Regions from separate parts of the Ornithinimicrobium pratense genome, predicted to be linked through region 1. Evidence: predicted binding sites of a transcription regulator. Region 1 holds the regulator's gene; the other holds the start of a gene.

Region 1 (4,210 bases):
CTGAGGGCCACCTCTAGGGGTGCCGGGTGTCGCTCCAAGATGCACCAACGCGCGGTCGGTGATGGAGTCGTTACTGAGCCCCGGCCGAACGGTCAGGGCAGGAACTGACTCGAAGGAGGCGACACATGAACGTCAGCCAGGAGCAGATCAACGAACTCTACTCGGCCCAGGTAGTCACCCAGGATGGTGAGAAGTTGGGCGGCGTCGGCCAGGTGTACCTGGACGACCACACCGGCGAACCGAGCTGGGTGAGCGTGAAGACCGGTTGGTTCGGCACTAGCGAGAGCCTGGTGCCGCTGGACGGAGCCGAGCTCTCGTCCGAGGGCACGGTGCGCGTGGTCCCCAGCAAGGACGTCATCAAGGATGCGCCCAACGTGGACGCGGACGCCCACCTGTCCGCAGAGGACCAGGACGCGCTCTTCCGCTACTACGGCAGCGCGGGGGTCAACGTCAGCCGTTACGACGACCTCGACACGGCCGGGACCGCAGGCACCGGCACCCACACTGGAGGCACGGGGGACCGTGACGCGGCCGTGGGCGACGTCATGGGCCACCAGGGCGTGCATGCTGAGGGGCACACGACCGGCGGCGACGTCGGCAGCGGGCAGCGCACGGGGGACGCCGACCTGCACCGTGCGGGCGGCTCCACCGACGACGGCTCGATGACCCTGCACGAGGAGCGGGTCGACGTCGGCACCCAGCAGGTGGAGACCGGCCGGGTGCGCCTGCGCAAGCACGTCGTCACCGAGCAGGAGAACGTGACCGTGCCCGTCCAGCGCGAAGAGGTCGAGATCGTCCGCGAGCCCGTCGCCTCGGGTGACGTGGACGCCGGCGGTCGGCTCCAGGATGAGGAGGCCGAGGTGACGCTGCACGAGGAGCGTCCTGTCATCGACAAGGACGTGGTCGCGACCGAGCGTGTCGGGCTCCAGAAGGAGACCGTCACCGACGAGAAGCAGGTTGTCACCGACGTGTCCCACGAGGAGGTCGACGTGGACCGTCAGGGCGAGGGCCTGGGCGGCACCGACCGGGATGGCCTTGGCGGCACCGACCGGGATGGTCTGGGCGGCACCGACCGGGATGGCCGCGGCAGCGGCGTCTGACGGACAGTGATCTGAGGCCGCCTAAGCGAGCCTGACCAGGAGGGGCACGACCGGTGGGTCGTGCCCCTCCTGGTGTCCCGGGGGAGCAGACTGCAGGGACGCCGCTGCACGACATCCAGGAGGTCCCGTGGTCACCCAGGCTCAGCTCGACGCCCTCTACGACGCCGAAGTCCTCGACCAGGCCGGAGTGAAGGTCGGTCCGCTGGACAGGGTCTACCTCGACAACGCCACGGGCGTCCCGGCGTGGGTCTTGGTGCGGACCGGGTGGCTCGGTGGCCGCCGGGTGTTCTGCCCCTTGACCAACGCCGAGGTTGTGGGCACGCAGATCCGCGTCCCCTACCCGGTCGGGATGATCAAGGACGCCCCGGAGATACCGGCGGTCGAGCACCTGACCGAAGACGAAGAAGAGCAGCTGTACGACTATTACGCGATCGACGAGGGGCCGGCTCCGTCGGCCTGAGCCGGCGGGGGTCCTAGCCGGAGCTGGCCGGCGCTGCTCCGAGCGGTTAGGTCATTGCGCAGGCTGCCGGGGCCGTGCCCGGTGCAGCGGTATGGTGCGGCGCCGCCTCCGGAGGGGATGGAGGTCGAAGACGACGCCGCGGTCTAGGGGGGCTTCAGGCGGGTCAGACCCGGCGCAGGACCGCGGTGACCTTGCCCAGGATCGTGGCGTGGTCGCCGTCGATCGGCTCGTAGGCGGGGTTGTGGGGCATCAGCCAGGTCTTGCCGTCGCGATGGCGGTAGGTCTTGACCGTGGCCTCGCTGTCCAGCAGCGCGGCCACAATGTCTCCGTTGACGGCGGTCGGCTGACGGCGCACGACGACCCAGTCGCCCTCGCAGATCGCGGCGTCGATCATCGAGTCACCGACCACGTTGAGCAAAAAAAGCTCGCCGTCGCCGACCAGCTGCCGGGGAAGGGGGAAGACGTCCTCGACCGCCTCCTCGGCCAGGATCGGCCCGCCGGCGGCGATGCGCCCGACCAGTGGCACGTAGGAAGGACGCGGCCGGGCATCGCCGATGCCGGTCTCGTCCACCTCACCGTGCGAGACCCGCCCACCATCGGTGTCACCACGCCGGTAGCCCTGGCCCTCGGTGGTGGGGTGGACGACCTCGATGGCGCGGGGTCGGTGCGGGTCGCGGCGCAGGTAGCCCTTGCGCTCGAGCATCTTCAGCTGGTGGGCGACCGAGCTGGGTGAGGTCAACCCGACCGCCTCACCGATCTCGCGCAGGCTCGGCGGGTAGCCGCGGGCGTCCACCGAGTCGCGGATGACGTCGAGGACGCGCTGCTGCCGGTTGGTCAGCTTGGCCCCACCGTCTCGGTCGGGCAGCTCGTGGATCGTGGCCATGGGTCTCCATCCCCTCGTTCTGTCGCCACTCCCGCTGCTTGTCAGGCTCCTGGCCGAAAGTCCAGGTCAGAGGGTTTGTCAGTGGCGGATGATTCAGTTCCTGACATGCCACAAGGGTACGTGCGCCAGGATCGAATGACAAACATCTGTTCGGTCCGCGTGTCGACTTCCTCGGACGGCTGTGCTACAACTAGGACAAAGTTCCATCGGACAAGCGTCCGAAGGACCAAGAGGAACAGGAAGGTGATCAGCATGAGCACTGCCACCCTCGAGACCACTGCGGCCCTCCCGCTGGGGCTCGCCCCGGGCCGGTCCGACCGCCGACGCGCACCGCGCGGGATCCCCCCACACTTGCGACTGGTGCCGACCGGAGCCGGCGGCAGCAGCGCCGCCCACGGCGGGGCGCTGGCCTCCGCAGCGGGCCGGACGCTCGCAGCCCGACGTGGCGCGGTCAGACCGCTGCGGATCACCCGGCGGGGCCGGCTCGCGCTGACGAGCACCGCCACCCTCGTCGTGGCTCTCGTGCTGCTGTCCCTCATGGGGTTGATCGGTCCGGCCGGCGCGACCAGCTCGATCGTCGTCCAGCCCGGGATGACCCTGTCGCAGATCGCCGCCGAGCAGCTGCCCGACGTGCCCCTGAGCGAGGCGGTCACCGACATCCAGCGGGCGAACAAGCTGAGCACGAGCTCGATCGCCGCAGGCCAGGAGCTGGTGATCCCCGGCCGCTGACCGGGTCAGCCCTCGCGGCCCAGGGCGGTCCCGTCCGCGCCGTCGGACCCCGCGCCACCGGCCGGGTCGACACCCTGCGCCGTGGAGTAGACGGCGTCCCAGACCATGGGTAGCTGCCCGGTGGGGATGAAGTAGCCCGCGATATGCGGGTCGAACATCAGCCCGCCGATGCCGGCCTGGCGGTAGGTCTCGGCCGACTCGACGACCTCACGGGGGGGCAGGGCAATCGCGCGCAGGTCCTCATCCGGCCCGATCATGCCGTTCTTGACGGCGAAGTCCCGCGCTCGCTCGGCAGCCGTGAAGGTCAGCACCATGAGCTGGTCCTCGATCGTGGCCGCAGCCGGCGACTCCAGGCCCTCGTCGCCCACGGCGATGAACCACCAGTGGTCCAGCGACATCGTCAGCCGCCACAGCGCGGTCATCCCCACCTGGTCGTCCGCTCCGGTCACCTGCGCGGCCAGCCGGTCGGTCTCCGACGGCGGCAGGTCACTGCCCCCGGACGAAAGGGGCCGACCCCCTTCGTCATCCTCCTGGACGCCACCCTCGGCGTGCTCGGTGCCAGGGACCCCGGGCCGCTGCCCCTCGTAGATCGAGTCCTCCGGCGCAGTGCCGGGGCGGTCGTCGTCCTGGAAGGGCAGGGCGGTCGGATCGGTCATACCCGCTATCCGACCACACCGGCCCTGGCGCGCCAAGACGGATCGCCGGAGGCTCCGGATGCTGACCCGGCCTTGTGCCGCAGGTGCCAGGGCCGGCCCCGGCGGCACAGGGCGGTTGCTGATCAGCCCTCAGACGTCGCGCGGGTGACGCTGGACCGGGACCGGCCCCGTGATGTCTGCCGACCCGACCGGCCAGTTGTGCGGCACGACCCCGGGCGGGACAGGGGAGGAGGAGACCCGCCGCGACTGCTCGCGGTCGGTGGGGATGCTCTGACCCCGGTCACCAGTGTCCGGTCCGCCGTCACGGCGCGGTCCCTGGTCGGCCAGCGGCACCCGCACCTCCTCGGTGCCGACCTGGACCTGCTCACCCCGCACGTGCACC
Region 2 (4,210 bases), 770 kb from region 1:
AAATGCCTTAGTCTTCCCCGCGACGGGGCGTTGCTCCGCCCGGCTCGCGTTCTGCGGGACGCACCCCTTTGAGCCATTCCTGGAGCAGCTCATGTCCCGACCTCTGGTCGTGTCTCGTCCCCTCACCTTCCTCCTCGCGGTCCTCGCCACACTGGCCCTCGCGTTGAGTCTGACGTCCGCGCCGGCGTGGGCCGCCGGGGCACCGGACTCCGCCACGCAGACGGCCGTCAACGACGACGAGAACGCCTCCGACGACGCAGCCGACATTGATGACGCCACTGATGACGCCACTGATGACGCCACTGATGACGCCGCCAACACCCAGGAGCCGCCCCCTGCGGAGCAGCCGGGAGTAGGCCCCGCGCCGGAAGACTTCGAGGTCGAGTACGTCGGTCCGGAATGCTGGGACAGCTCGTACAACGTGGCAGTCACGACCCTCGCCGACTCCGACGATCTGCGGCTGGCGCTCCACGAGGAGGTTGACGGCATGTGGGAGACGCTGCGCACCGAGCGCTTCTACGACGGCCAGGCGTTCATCTACAGCGACCACCTGGACGAGGGTGAGTCCGCGACCTTCAGGGTTGTCGTCTACCGCCGCGGCGCCCCGGCGGAGCTGACCGTGCTCCACGGGCCGATGACGGTGACCGGCGCCCCCTTCGCCGAGGACTGCGATGACTGGGGCTTCCCCACATTGCCGGAGGAGCAGTGGACGGTCGCGGAGGCGGGGTGCGAGACGATCACCTTCACCAGCCGTGCGGAGGAGGACGTGACCGTCCTCTGGTTCGGGATCGAGGACGAGGATGACTGGGGCGGCGAGGAGAACTACATCTTCCTCGCCCCAGGTCAGTCGCACACCGCGGAGATCACCCACGGCTTGGTCTATTGGGTCAGCTTCGTGGGCGTGGACGAGGCCGCTGAGCCCGTTGAGGACGAGCTCTTCTTCGCCGGTGACGGTGAGGTGGAGGTCCAGCAGGACTGCGCTCACGGCCCGGGCGTTCCCGGTGAGCCGGGCGAGCCCGGTGCTCCCGCCCAGCCTGGGGAGGGTCACCGGGTCCCTGGTCGCGTGCAGACCGACGGTGGCGCCAGCGCCTCCACGATGGCCCTCGGCCTGGGTCTGATGGTCCTGGCCGGGGCGGCGCTGGTGCGTCGGAGCAGCTGAGCACGTCGTTGCCCGGACGACCCCGCGCAGCCCGATGGCTGCGTGGGGGTGCGTCCACCACCTGAGGTGAGGAGCACACCGTGGCCACTAGCCAAAACGCCAGAGCACGGCGGGCCAGGGGTACGGCGGGCCTGGCGCTGCTGGTTGCCGTGGTGCTTGTGGGGGCGCTCATCGCCTTCTGGGGCTGGCGGGGCGGGGTCCCCACTGTCGCGGACCAGGTGCAGCCCCCGACCCATCCGGCCACGACCTCTGCGCCGGTGGCCACCTCGGTCCCGGCGGAGCAGGAGCGGCCGACGGCCGTCTCCCCGGGGCGGACCTCCGGGCCCGCGCCCTCACCGTCGGCCGCCCCGACTTTCAGTGCGACGACGGAGCCGGCGCCAACCGTCACTGACCCGGCGCCGGCCGAGGTGAGCGAGGGGCCCGTGCACGTCCGGATCACCCGTGCGGCGGACGTCCTCGTCGACGCGCCGGTCGCCCTCACGCAGTTGAACGAGCGTGAGGAGCTGAACCCCCCGTCAGGCGTCGTGGGTTGGTACGGTCCGCCCGACTGGGCCACCGTGCCGGGGGAGCTCTCGGCATACCCCGGCGTCCTGGCCGGGCACACCACCCACGGTGGCAGTCGGGACGTCTTCTACAGGCTGGGAGAGGTGCGGGCAGGTGACGTGGTGACCATCGGCTACGCCGATGGCTCCGAAGCGGTCTTCGAGGCCGACATGGACGCGCTGTCAGTGCCCAAGAACGACGTCACGGAGAAGGCGGACGCCGAGTACGCCTGGGTCTGGCGGCTTGCGGAGCCAGGGCGCACAGTCTCGATCTTCTCCTGCGACCCGGCCCAGGGCCTGGACCTGACCGGCCACAGCGTGAACAACTGGGTGGTGCAGGCCACGCTGAGGGGATGACGTGCGTCCGCCCCTTGCACCATCACTGTGGCTGACTCTTGATGTAGGACCGCCGGTGTCCTGAAAGATCACCGACACGCTGTGGACGAGCCCTGGGTATGTCGTACAGGTGTTCTATTATGTGGGTACCGGTCACGAACTGTCGGGGAGGGGTTCCGGGCGGGGGTGTCGGGCCGGGGTGAGGCCGCTGGAGGGGGTGGTCGGGGTGAGGCGGGATGGTGAACGCGGGGGCGCGTCGGGAGTTGGTGATGACCGTGGTGACGTGGCGGCGGAGGCGGTCGGGGGTCCGGCCACGGGTGATGGGCGGCTGCGGGGTGAGTTGGAGTCTGTCCTGTCACGGGTGGGGTTGGATGCGGGGGCGGTGACGGTGTTCGCGGATGCGGCGTTGTTGGCGGGGGCCGTGTCGTCGGGTGGGTCGGTGGCGGGGGTAGGGACGGGGTTCGTGCCGTCCTCGGTGTCGGCGGTGGAAGGAGGCAGCACCGCCCAGGTGGAGGAGGAGGAGGGGTCGGTGGACGCGTTGTGCGCGACGGCGGATCGGGCGCAGGGGGCGGTGGAGGCGGTGAACCAGGTGATCTCGCGCCTGGAGCGGGTGCGGTTGGTGGCGGTGGGTGAGGGGGTGGTGGCGATGGGTCGGGTGGAGTTGGCCCGCCGTGGCCTGGCCGACCCTGGTGAGTTGTCGGCCACGGGTCGGGAGCGGTGGCGGTGGCGGGCGAAGGCGCGGGTGCGGCAGGACCTGGCTCCGGCTACGGGGTGGTCGCGGGCGGAGACCGCGTCGATGGTGGCGGTCGCGACGGCGCCGGCGGCGTTCCGGGCCCCGGTGACCTCGGCTCTGGCCCGGGGGACGGTGACGTGGGTGTTGGTTCGCGGGTTGTGGCGGGCGTGCGACAAGGCACGCTTGTCCGCGGCGGATGCCGCGCACGTCGCGACGGTGTTGTTGGGTGATGACCCGGGCACGTGCGTGCCGGAACGGCTCGAGGCAGACGGGTCCGTGGCTGCGGGGCCGTGGGGGCTAGGGGCGTTCTGGGTGGCGTTGGAGCGGGAGGTGGCCAAGGTCGCGGCCTGCCCCGACCCTGGTGATGAGGCGTCGGTGAAAGCGGTGGAGGAGGCGCGGGCGGCCAGGGAGGCGGCCTACCGGGCCCGGTCGATGTCGATCCGGGTGAATGAGGACGGTACGGCGCAGGTGTGTTTCACCGGGACCACCCTGAAGGTTTTGGCCCTGGGGGATCGGTTGGACAGGGCCGCCCGTGCGGCGCGGGGTGCGGGGGATGCGCGGACGGTGACGCAGTTGGCTAACGACATTGGTATCGCGTTGTTGGGGCATGCCACGGTCGGGGCGCACGAGTTGCCGGACCTGGACATCTTCGCCGCCACCACCACACCTACCCCGGAGGATCTGGCTGCGGCGGGGTGGACCCCGCAGGTCATCGCTGCCCTGTCCGCCCTGCCTGCGGCGGTGCTGCAGGTCGTGGTGCCACTGCTGGCGCTGCACGACCCCACCACCGCCCACCAGTTACCCGGCGTCCACCGCACCACCACCAGTCCCGCCAATGAGATCAGCGACCCGACCGGCGAAGGAGCCGGCGAGAGCCGGGAGGCCGGCGAGGCAGTCGCAGTGAGCCGGGAGGCCGGTGAGGCAGCTGGCGAGACGGACGGGGAGGGTGGTCACACGGGCGCTGCTGGGTGTCCGGCCTGCCTGCCCTCGGTCCGCGCCGCCCGCAACCACGACATCGACAAGACCAGCCAGCAAGCCCGCCAGGACGCAGGCGACGACAAGCCGGGTCCACAGGAGAACTCTGCCCACGGGCAGCGGAACGTGCCCCGGGTGGCGTGGACGGGTCGGGTGCTGGGGAAGTACCCGGGGTTCGTGGGCCCAGACCTGGTCCGCCGCCTGGCACTCTCACCGGGCAGCACCCTCGTGCGACTTTTGGTGGACCCGTCCGACGGACGCTGCCTGGAACGCTCCACCACCGCCTACAGCTTCGATGCGTCGATGCGGGCCCAGCTGGCGGCGGCGGACGTGACCTGTCGGGCGCCGGGTTGTGAGCACCATGCCGGGGGCTGTCAGGTCGACCACGTCACCGAGCACGGCACCCCCGGTGGTCACACGCGGGAGAGCAACGGGCAACTGCTCGACACCTGGCACCACGACCCC

What was found. The regulator LexA, encoded in region 1, represses DNA repair genes until DNA is damaged. The targets are predictions, from matches to a motif close to TCGAACANNTGTTCGA.
Region 2: a site for LexA is predicted at 2,160-2,175, ahead of FY030_RS00890 (HNH endonuclease signature motif containing protein). Genes of this name have one in related genera too.

The regions. Positions count from the first base shown of each region.
Region 1 covers NZ_CP044427.1:966,057-970,266, forward strand. Annotated here, with positions in the region: gene FY030_RS04380 (Sir2 family NAD-dependent protein deacetylase) at 1-4, shown strand, start outside; gene FY030_RS04385 (DUF2382 domain-containing protein) at 126-1,100, shown strand; gene FY030_RS04390 (PRC-barrel domain-containing protein) at 1,228-1,560, shown strand; gene lexA (transcriptional repressor LexA) at 1,724-2,443, opposite strand; gene FY030_RS04400 (LysM peptidoglycan-binding domain-containing protein) at 2,696-3,172, shown strand; gene FY030_RS04405 (hypothetical protein) at 3,178-3,828, opposite strand; gene FY030_RS04410 (glycoside hydrolase family 65 protein) at 3,958-4,210, opposite strand, start outside.
Region 2 covers NZ_CP044427.1:199,388-203,597, forward strand. Annotated here, with positions in the region: gene FY030_RS00880 (hypothetical protein) at 110-1,159, shown strand; gene FY030_RS00885 (class F sortase) at 1,240-2,058, shown strand; gene FY030_RS00890 (HNH endonuclease signature motif containing protein) at 2,399-4,210, shown strand, end outside.